2 regions of the Candidatus Sodalis pierantonii str. SOPE genome follow, and region 1 is predicted to be linked to the other one. Evidence: predicted binding sites of a transcription regulator. Region 1 holds the regulator's gene; the other holds the start of a gene.

Evidence for each region. The regulator CRP, encoded in region 1, controls carbon source genes, mostly activating them, when cyclic AMP is high. The targets are predictions, from matches to a motif close to ATGTGANNNNNNTCACAT.
Region 2: SOPEG_RS02825 (ABC-F family ATPase) is a predicted target of CRP. The motif match lies at 1,594-1,611, and genes of this name have one in related genera.

Annotation. Positions count from the first base shown of each region.
Region 1 covers NZ_CP006568.1:225,781-229,934, reverse strand. The annotation lists partial or broken gene SOPEG_RS01310 (YccS/YhfK family putative transporter) at 1-1,100, opposite strand, end outside; gene crp (cAMP-activated global transcriptional regulator CRP) at 1,153-1,785, opposite strand; partial or broken gene SOPEG_RS01300 (OsmC family protein) at 2,103-2,502, shown strand; gene SOPEG_RS29045 (phosphoribulokinase) at 2,609-3,493, opposite strand; partial or broken gene SOPEG_RS30340 (ATP-binding cassette domain-containing protein) at 3,467-4,154, opposite strand, start outside.
Region 2 covers NZ_CP006568.1:540,342-544,495, reverse strand. The annotation lists gene SOPEG_RS02825 (ABC-F family ATPase) at 1-1,574, opposite strand, end outside; gene ompX (outer membrane protein OmpX) at 2,167-2,685, opposite strand.

The DNA of each region.
Region 1 (4,154 bases):
GCGTTACGCAGCGCCATCGATTTCAAGGAGCAATAACTGCGCAAGCGCCGGCCAGAACGGCAACCGCTGCTGGTTATCCGCCATCACATCGCGACGATAGAGGGGGCGCTGGGAACGCAACAGGCGATAGATGCGGCTGAAATGGAAATAGCAGAACTGGCCTACCGGGTTATCCGGATGGTGGCGGGCAATTTTTTCCAGCGCCGACAAGCCGGCATCCGCGGCAAACCGGTCAGGTTGGCGATGATAGAGAATATCGTCCGCCAGGACGCGCAGCCGGGGGCGACGATACGCGCGTTGTAGCGCAACACCGCCTCGGCGTGGCTTTGCTGCACCAGCTTTTGCACTTCATCCGGCTGATGCAGACTCACCGTGATATGCTCTTGCAGATCCAACGCGACCTGGAAGGCGTGCAGTAGTCTTTTGTACTGGCTGAGATGGTTGGCCGAGAGCATATGCAACTGCTGATACACTTGGGCAATCTGGTCGATGACCTTCTGCTGGCGGGCGAACAGCGGCGGTAGCGCACTGTTCGGATCGGTATGCTGAGTCAGCAAACTGTACTTCGCTTCGATATAATCCGCCAGTTCGCGGTAGAGCAGACTGAGCGCCTCGCGCATCGGCTGCTCTTGCCATAGCCGGAACCACAGCGCGTTAAACAGCCCATACCAGGCGGTCCCTGCCAGATAGAGCAGCGGCGGCAGCCAAAGCGGCACATTGCCGGTCAGCCCCAGGGTAAATACCGCGGCAATCAGCGATGCCGGCAGCAAGCGGCCGTGTAGCGGGCTTATTTCGCCGCTGACGCCGAACAGCAGCGCCAACCCCAGTATGACAAACGGCAGCGGCACGCCGTGCGCCAACAGCAGCTGGATGAAAATACTGCTCAGGGCGAACAGCGAGCCGCCGACCACCAGCCGCTTAAAGAAACGCTTATGGAGCTGATCAAGCCCGGCGATGTTGCAACAGGCGGGCACCAGCGAGAACAGCAGACCTTGCTGCAGGCTGCCGAACATCAGTCCGATGGCGACCGGCAGGCAAAGCACAATGGTCTGCCGCAGGGCATAATTCACTTCAGGGTGGTAGATGAGTCTGCGCCACATAAGTCAGCTAAAAAGGCATGGCCGTCCTGACCATGCCCGTGGTGAAAGGGGATTAGCGGGTTCCGTAAACGACAATGGTTTTACCGTGGGCAGAGATGAGATTTTGATCCTCAAGCATTTTCAAAATACGGCCGACCGTTTCCCGTGAACAGCCGACTATTTGGCCGATTTCCTGCCGGGTGATTTTTATTTGCATACCGTCCGGGTGAGTCATGGCGTCCGGCTGCTTGGCTAAATTCAATAACGTTTGCGCGATACGCCCAGTCACATCCAGGAAAGCCAGGTTGCCGACTTTCTCTGAGGTCACCTGCAGGCGGCTGGCCATTTGTGAAGACAGACGCATCAGAATGTCGGGATTGACCTGAATCAACTGGCGAAATTTCTTGTAGGATATCTCAGCCACTTCGCAGGCCGTTTTCGCCCGCACCCATGCGCTGCGCTCCTGCCCCTCTTCAAACAACCCCAGTTCGCCGATAAAATCGCCCTGATTCAGGTAGGAGAGGATCATCTCCTTGCCTTCTTCGTCCTTGATAAGCACTGCGACGGAGCCTTTGACGATATAGTAGAGCGTTTCTGCCTTTTCACCCTGGTGAATCAACGTACTCTTCGATGGATACTTATGAATATGGCAATGAGACAGGAACCATTCGAGAGTCGGGTCTGTTTGCGGTTTGCCGAGAACCATTCGCTGTTATCCTCTTTTGTCATCGCCGCCCTGTTTAGGAACGGTGTATTCCCTGTAAGGTAAGGTGTTATTATGATGTCGTTCCGTTCATAAACGGAACCTCGCAAGGGAATTTATCAGGGTCCAATGTTGGTGACGTTTCGATCGCTCTCTTGCTCTTTCACTGTCGGTGAGTTCGATCCTGCCTTGTTTTTTAGCATAGCTTTAAGAAACTGTCTTGTGTTGTCTCGCTTCAGCATGATGCATCTGCGGTTACATTGCCAGTTTGGCGGCAAAAAGGTAGTCTTTCACAAAGAATATTATCAGGAGTTAACGATATGCAAGCGCGAGTAAAGTGGGTAGAAGGGCTGTCTTTTATCGGCGAATCCGCCTCGGGCCACCAGATTATCATAGATGGCAACAGCGGCGAAAAGGCCCCAAGCCCAATGGAAATGCTGCTTATGTCCGCCGGCGGCTGTAGCGCTATTGACGTGGTTTCGATTCTGCAAAAGGGCCGCGCCGATGTGCGCGACTGTGAGGTCAAGTTAACCTCGACGCGCCGCGAGGAAGCGCCGCGTCTGTTTATCCAAATCAATCTGCATTTTATCGTCACCGGCCGCGATTTGACGGATAAGATCGTCGAGCGCGCTGTCGGCGGAAAAGTATTGTTCGGTCTCGCTGATGCTGGGTAAAGCCGCCAGTATCACCCACAGCTTTGAGGTACGTCGCCTCGACTGATCGCGCGGGGCGCGCTTGACTGCCGGGGCGCGGCGCTAAGCCGCATAATGCCTCACCCGATTGGCGCCGCGCGTCGTTCCCGCGCGCGGCGCCTGCGTGAAGCCGCTTAGCGAATCTGTTTCCCTTCCAGCAATTGCTTGACTAGCGGCGCCATGATCAGTTCCATCGCCAAACCCATTTTGCCGCCCGGCACCACCAGCGTATTGATATTGGAAATGAAAGATCCCTGCAGCATCGCCAGTAAATAGGGAAAATCCATGGCGTCCAGGCCGCGAAAGTGAATAACCACAAAGCTTTCGTCCAGCGACGGGATCGCTTTGGCGGCGAACTGATTGGAGGTGTCCACCGTCGGCACCCGCTGAAAGTTGATATGGGTACGGAAAAATTGCGGCGTGATAAAATTGATATAATCTTCCATGGATCGCACCACGGAATCCATGACCGCTTCGCGGGAGTGGCCCCGTTCGTTGGTATCGCGCATCAATTTCTGGATCCACTCCAGATTGACTATCGGCACCACCCCCACCAGCAAATCCACGTGCCGCGCAACGTCATTATGCTCGGTCACAACGCCGCCGTGCAGCCCCTCGTAGAATAGGACGTCGGTAGGTTCCGGCAGGGGCTGCCAGGGGGTAAAGGTGCCGGGGACCTGATTATAAGGAACCGCTTCGTCGTAGGTATGCAAATATTTGCGCGCCTGCCCGCGTCCGCTTTCCCCATAGTGATAAAACGTTCTTTCCAGAAGATCGAAGTTATTCGCATCCGGGCCGAAATAACTCACGTGCCGACCTAAATCGAGCGCTTTACGAATGGCCAAATCCATTTCCGGCCGGGTGAAGTGGTGAAAGCTATCGCCTTCCAACTCCGCGGCGCGAATGTTCAACTGTTGAAAGATTTTGCGAAAAGCCAGGCTGGTGGTCGTGGTCCCGGCGCCGGAAAAACGCGCCGTCTGGTCGGTGACTTTGTCGCCCTGAAAGCCGAAGCCGCCCAGGAAATCGCGCAGCGATTGCTCAGACTCCTTTGGCGCCAGCCGGCTCAGGTGTTGCAGCGGCGTTTTATCGGCGCGCAAAAACTCCAACTGGTGCTGGGCGAAGTAGCCAAGCTTGATGCCTTTCGCCAGCGACACCGTCCCCGACTGTGGCGGCAGGGTTCCGGCCAGGAGCTTGATAAGCGTCGATTTACCGGCGCCGTTGCGTCCCAGCAGACCGATGCGTGAACCGGGTACCAAGTTGAACTTGATGGAGCGTAAAATCAGGTTATCGCCATAGCCGGCGCTGACTTTTTCCAGGGTGAGCAGCGGATTGGGCAAATTTTCCGGCGCGCGGAAACTGAATTGAAAGGGGTTATCCACATGCGCTGGGGCGATAAGCTCCATTCTTTCCAGCATTTTGATGCGGCTTTGCGCCTGCTTGGCTTTGGTTGCCTTGGCGCGGAAGCGATCGATGTAGTGCTGCAAATGCGCCACTTTTTCCTGCTGATGCTGGTAGAGCGACTGCTGCTGCGCCAGTTTGGTGGCGTGCTGCTGCTCGAACGACGAGTAGTTGCCGGTATATTCATTTAGGGTCTGTTGTTCGATATGTAGCACCCGATTGATGATAGGATCGAGAAAATCGCGATCGTGGGAAATCAAAATAAGCGTACCCGGGTAATTT
Region 2 (4,154 bases), 310 kb from region 1:
AGGTAGTCTTCATAGTTGCCGCTAAAATCGACCACCCTGTCCAGCAGGATTTCCACGATCCGCGTTGCCAGCGAACTGACGAATTCCCGGTCATGAGAGACAAACAGCAGCGTTCCCTGATACAGCTCAAGGGCGGCATTCAGCGATTCGATGGACTCCATATCCAGATGGTTGGTGGGCTCGTCCATCAGCAAGATATTGGGCTTTTGCATCATCAGCTTACCAAACAGCATCCGGCCCTTCTCGCCGCCGGACAGCACGCCAACCGGCTTTTTAATATCATCTTGGCCAAACAGCAGCCGGCCAAGGATGCCGCGCACCGCCTGCTCATCGTCACCGGCCTGTTTCCACTGGCTCATCCAGTCGAACACCGTCATCATCTCGGCGAACTCGGCGGCGTGATCCTGGGCGTAATAGCCGATATTGGCGTTTTCCGACCATTTTATCTCACCGCTTTGCGGCGCCAGCTCGCCCATCAGCGTTCTGAGCCGGGTGGTCTTACCGATACCGTTGGCGCCGAGAATCGCCACTTTCTCACCCACCTCCACCATCATATTCAGGGCGCGAAATAGCGCCGCCGCCGCCTCGAAGCCCTGGGTCACCTGCTCTACCTGTAGAGCATTGCGAAACAGTTTCTTCTCTTGCTCAAAGCGGATAAACGGATTTTGCCGGCTGGAGGCTTTGATTTCGTCAAGCTTGATCTTATCGATCTGCCGGGCGCGTGAGGTCGCCTGGCGCGATTTGGATGCGTTGGCGCTAAAGCGGCTGACGAACGACTGCAGCTCGGCAATCTGGGCTTTTTTCTTGGCATTATCCGCCACCAGCCGCTCGCGCGCCTGCGTCGATGCCGTCATATACTCGTCATAGTTGCCCGGATAGATGCGCAACTCGCCATAATCCAAATCCGTCATATGGGTGCAGACCATGTTCAGGAAATGCCTGTCATGGGAGATGATGATCATCGTGCTGTTGTGCTCATTCAACACCTGCTCCAGCCAGCGGATGGTATTGATATCCAGGTTGTTGGTCGGTTCGTCAAGCAACAGAATGTCTGGATTGGCAAACAGCGCCTGCGCCAACAGCACGCGCAGCTTCCAGCCGGGCGCCACTTCGCTCATTGGGCCGTAATGCTGTTCCAGCGGAATGCCGACCCCCAGCAGCAGCTCGCCGGCGCGCGCTTCCGCGGGATAGCCATCCATTTCACCGTACAGCACTTCCAAATCCGCCACCCGGTATCCCTGCGCTTCGCTCATCTCCGGCAGGGCGTAAATGCTATCGCGCTCCTGTTTGACCGCCCACAACTCCCCATGGCCCATGATAACGGTATCCAACACGCTATTTTGTTCGAAAGCGAATTGATCCTGACGCAATTTACCGAGGCGCTCGTTGGAATCCAGGCTGACATTGCCGGCGGTAGGCGTCAAATCGCCGCCCAGAATTTTCATCAGGGTAGATTTACCGCAGCCGTTGGCGCCAATGAGGCCGTAGCGGTTGCCGCCGCCAAACTTGACGGAAATGTTCTCGAACAGCGGTTTACTGCCGAATTGCATGGTGATGTTATTACTTATCAGCAAAGGAGAGACTCTTAATAAAGTGTGACATTCACCATATTATGCCATAAAGCGGCGCGAGATGGCGCCTAATCTGTGGTCTGTCGCGACAGGATGACGACACGACTCTCAACAGGGCCGTTTCGCAAGCCGGGCCGCAAAATGGCTAAGCCCCACCCTAGAGAAGGAGGACCGAACGCAGGGGGGAGGGGGAAATTCGCCAGAGGCGAAAGGGTCTAGGCCACGCGCTTATCAGCGAGCCCCGCGAGCGGGTTGAGTCGATAAACCCAAAGAGCATTACGGGTAACCAAAGGGAAACGCCAGTGGCCTTATGTCAGGCACGAAGGAGTTAGGAGTCAAATCACGCTGCGGTTAAGTGATGCATGACAGCGACGCGTCAAGCATGGGTGCTCTTCGCTTCAGGAAGGGTGTAGTCAGGCAGATTGCGGGTATAGCCAAGTAGAGGCGTCTGGCTCGAGGGAGAAACGGTTGCCAAGGAGCGCGGCGATCATAAGGCGCGCCAAAACGGCGCGCCTTCACCCGGTGAAACATCAAACCTTCCACCGGAGCAGCCATCAGGCGGCAAAGCCACAAAGGGCCGCCGCCCGCATGAGACTTAGAAGCGGTAACCTACACCGGCAATCCAGGTACCGACGTCGGTGGAACGGATACGGCTTTGTTCATAGGAGACGTCAAGCGCAACGTTTTCCATCGGGTTGAACTGCAGACCGGCACCATAGGCAACGCCGACATCGCTGCTGCTGCCACGGCGATTACCGTCCTGGGCATTCGAGATGGATTTGCCATAGCCCAGACCGACGACGCCGTACAGGCTGGCCCAATCATTGATGCGCCAAGCCGGACCAGCGGTGAAGCCGTAGTATTGACCTTTATCGTAATCGCCGCTTTCAGCGCGGTTTTTTTCGATATAGGTGAACGAGGAGATTACGCCCAGCGGCTGGTCATTGTCCCACTCGTAGCGGTATTTTAAGTTAAAGCCGTTAGCTTTGTTCGCTACGCCCTGCAGGTCACCCTGTGCATAACCGGCGGAAACGGTGCTTTCACCTGCTGTTGCGGAACCTGCTGCCACTGCCAAAACGCAAGCTAAAGCTGAAAGACATGCAATTTTTTTCATAACCACCTCAAATGTGAATGTACGTCCTAACCATGAAAATATACCAAAACCTAGCATGAAACTTTGCTTAATAATTGTTGTCTAAATAAAGGTATCGTGTAACATAAGTTTTCAGACACTTCTATCCTATTCATTTTACTTATGTTTTGAACCGCCGTCCCAAAAGGACCTTTACTTATCCTTACAACATATCCAGAACATTCCGAATCGACCGTTTAAAAAATAGACCTTTACCGATGATTTTTCCTATCTTTTTACGTTTTTTTCACGCTTCCGTACAGGCGAAACGGCATAAAAAGAAATCTTATTTAATAAGTATTTAATTTCATGCCTTGCCGGCGGGCTTATTTTCGCACTCAACGGCAGAAAAAAGCACCTTTGCGCCGCGCGCAAAAGGTCTTAAAACGAAATAATAATTATTCCCAACCCAGCTTCACTCTGTGGGTTTCCAAAAATATATTCCCTTCCTTTAAGAAATAGTGGCGGCGCGGTGCCGAAACGGTAGTTATATCTCGCCCACCGCCTGGGCGTTATCCCGCTGCCGAGGAAAGAATAGAGCCAAAGAGCGGGGAATAAAAGCGCCACCTGCACTGAAAATATAAGATGTCTTCATTAAACCCGCCGCTTTTTATTCCCGCTGGCTATAACCTCATCGCCCCTAGCCTCATTACCGTTGCTCGCGGCGCGAGGCGGCCCTGCGCGCGCTGGGGCATTGGCCGAAGCTGGGGGGATACGTCTTGATGCCGCTCCCCGCAGCCTTTGCTCAAATTTTTTGGCGCCTTATGGCGCTGGCTATCGGCTAATTTTGGCTCTCATGGCGCTGGCTATCGGCTAAGTCGCGCCCTGATTATGAAATTGGCTACCTTATCGCGATCATGCCCCCGTGAGAGGCGGTTGCGCAAGGGGAAGAATCGTAGGAGGATAGAATATGCCCTTACTCCCTACCCGCATCCTCGTCGGCAGGGCGTGGCAGCGCAGCCTACCGGCGCTAGCGCGGACGATAGCGCAAAACCCCGGCGTCGTAGCGGCATCCGAAAAACGCGCGCGCATGGCCAGTGCTGATAAACAGGTCTGACTGTCAGCCGGCATTGCTGTTGCGCCCCCGTCTGCTGCATGGCGCAAACGGTCGGCATGCTTGATGCGCTGATATTGTCGGTAGAAATAATGTCTCCGCCATCCTGTATGCGGCGGCAGATGCCGGTATCGATGACATATCCATCATATTTGATGCGCTAACGTTGCCGCTGTGGATGACATGTCCAACTTGCTTGATGAGCTGATGTTGCCGATAGGGATGACGCGTCCTGCAATAAATGGCATGGCCGGCAGCGTTGCGGCGAGTAATACTACCGCGCGTCGCCAGCGCCGTACGCTGGGCCTGCAGCGCCAATCACGCCGGCGTGGACGGCGCCAGAGGGTGTCATTGCCTCACCGTCATTTCCGGCGGTAATAGGCGAGAGACTGTCGTG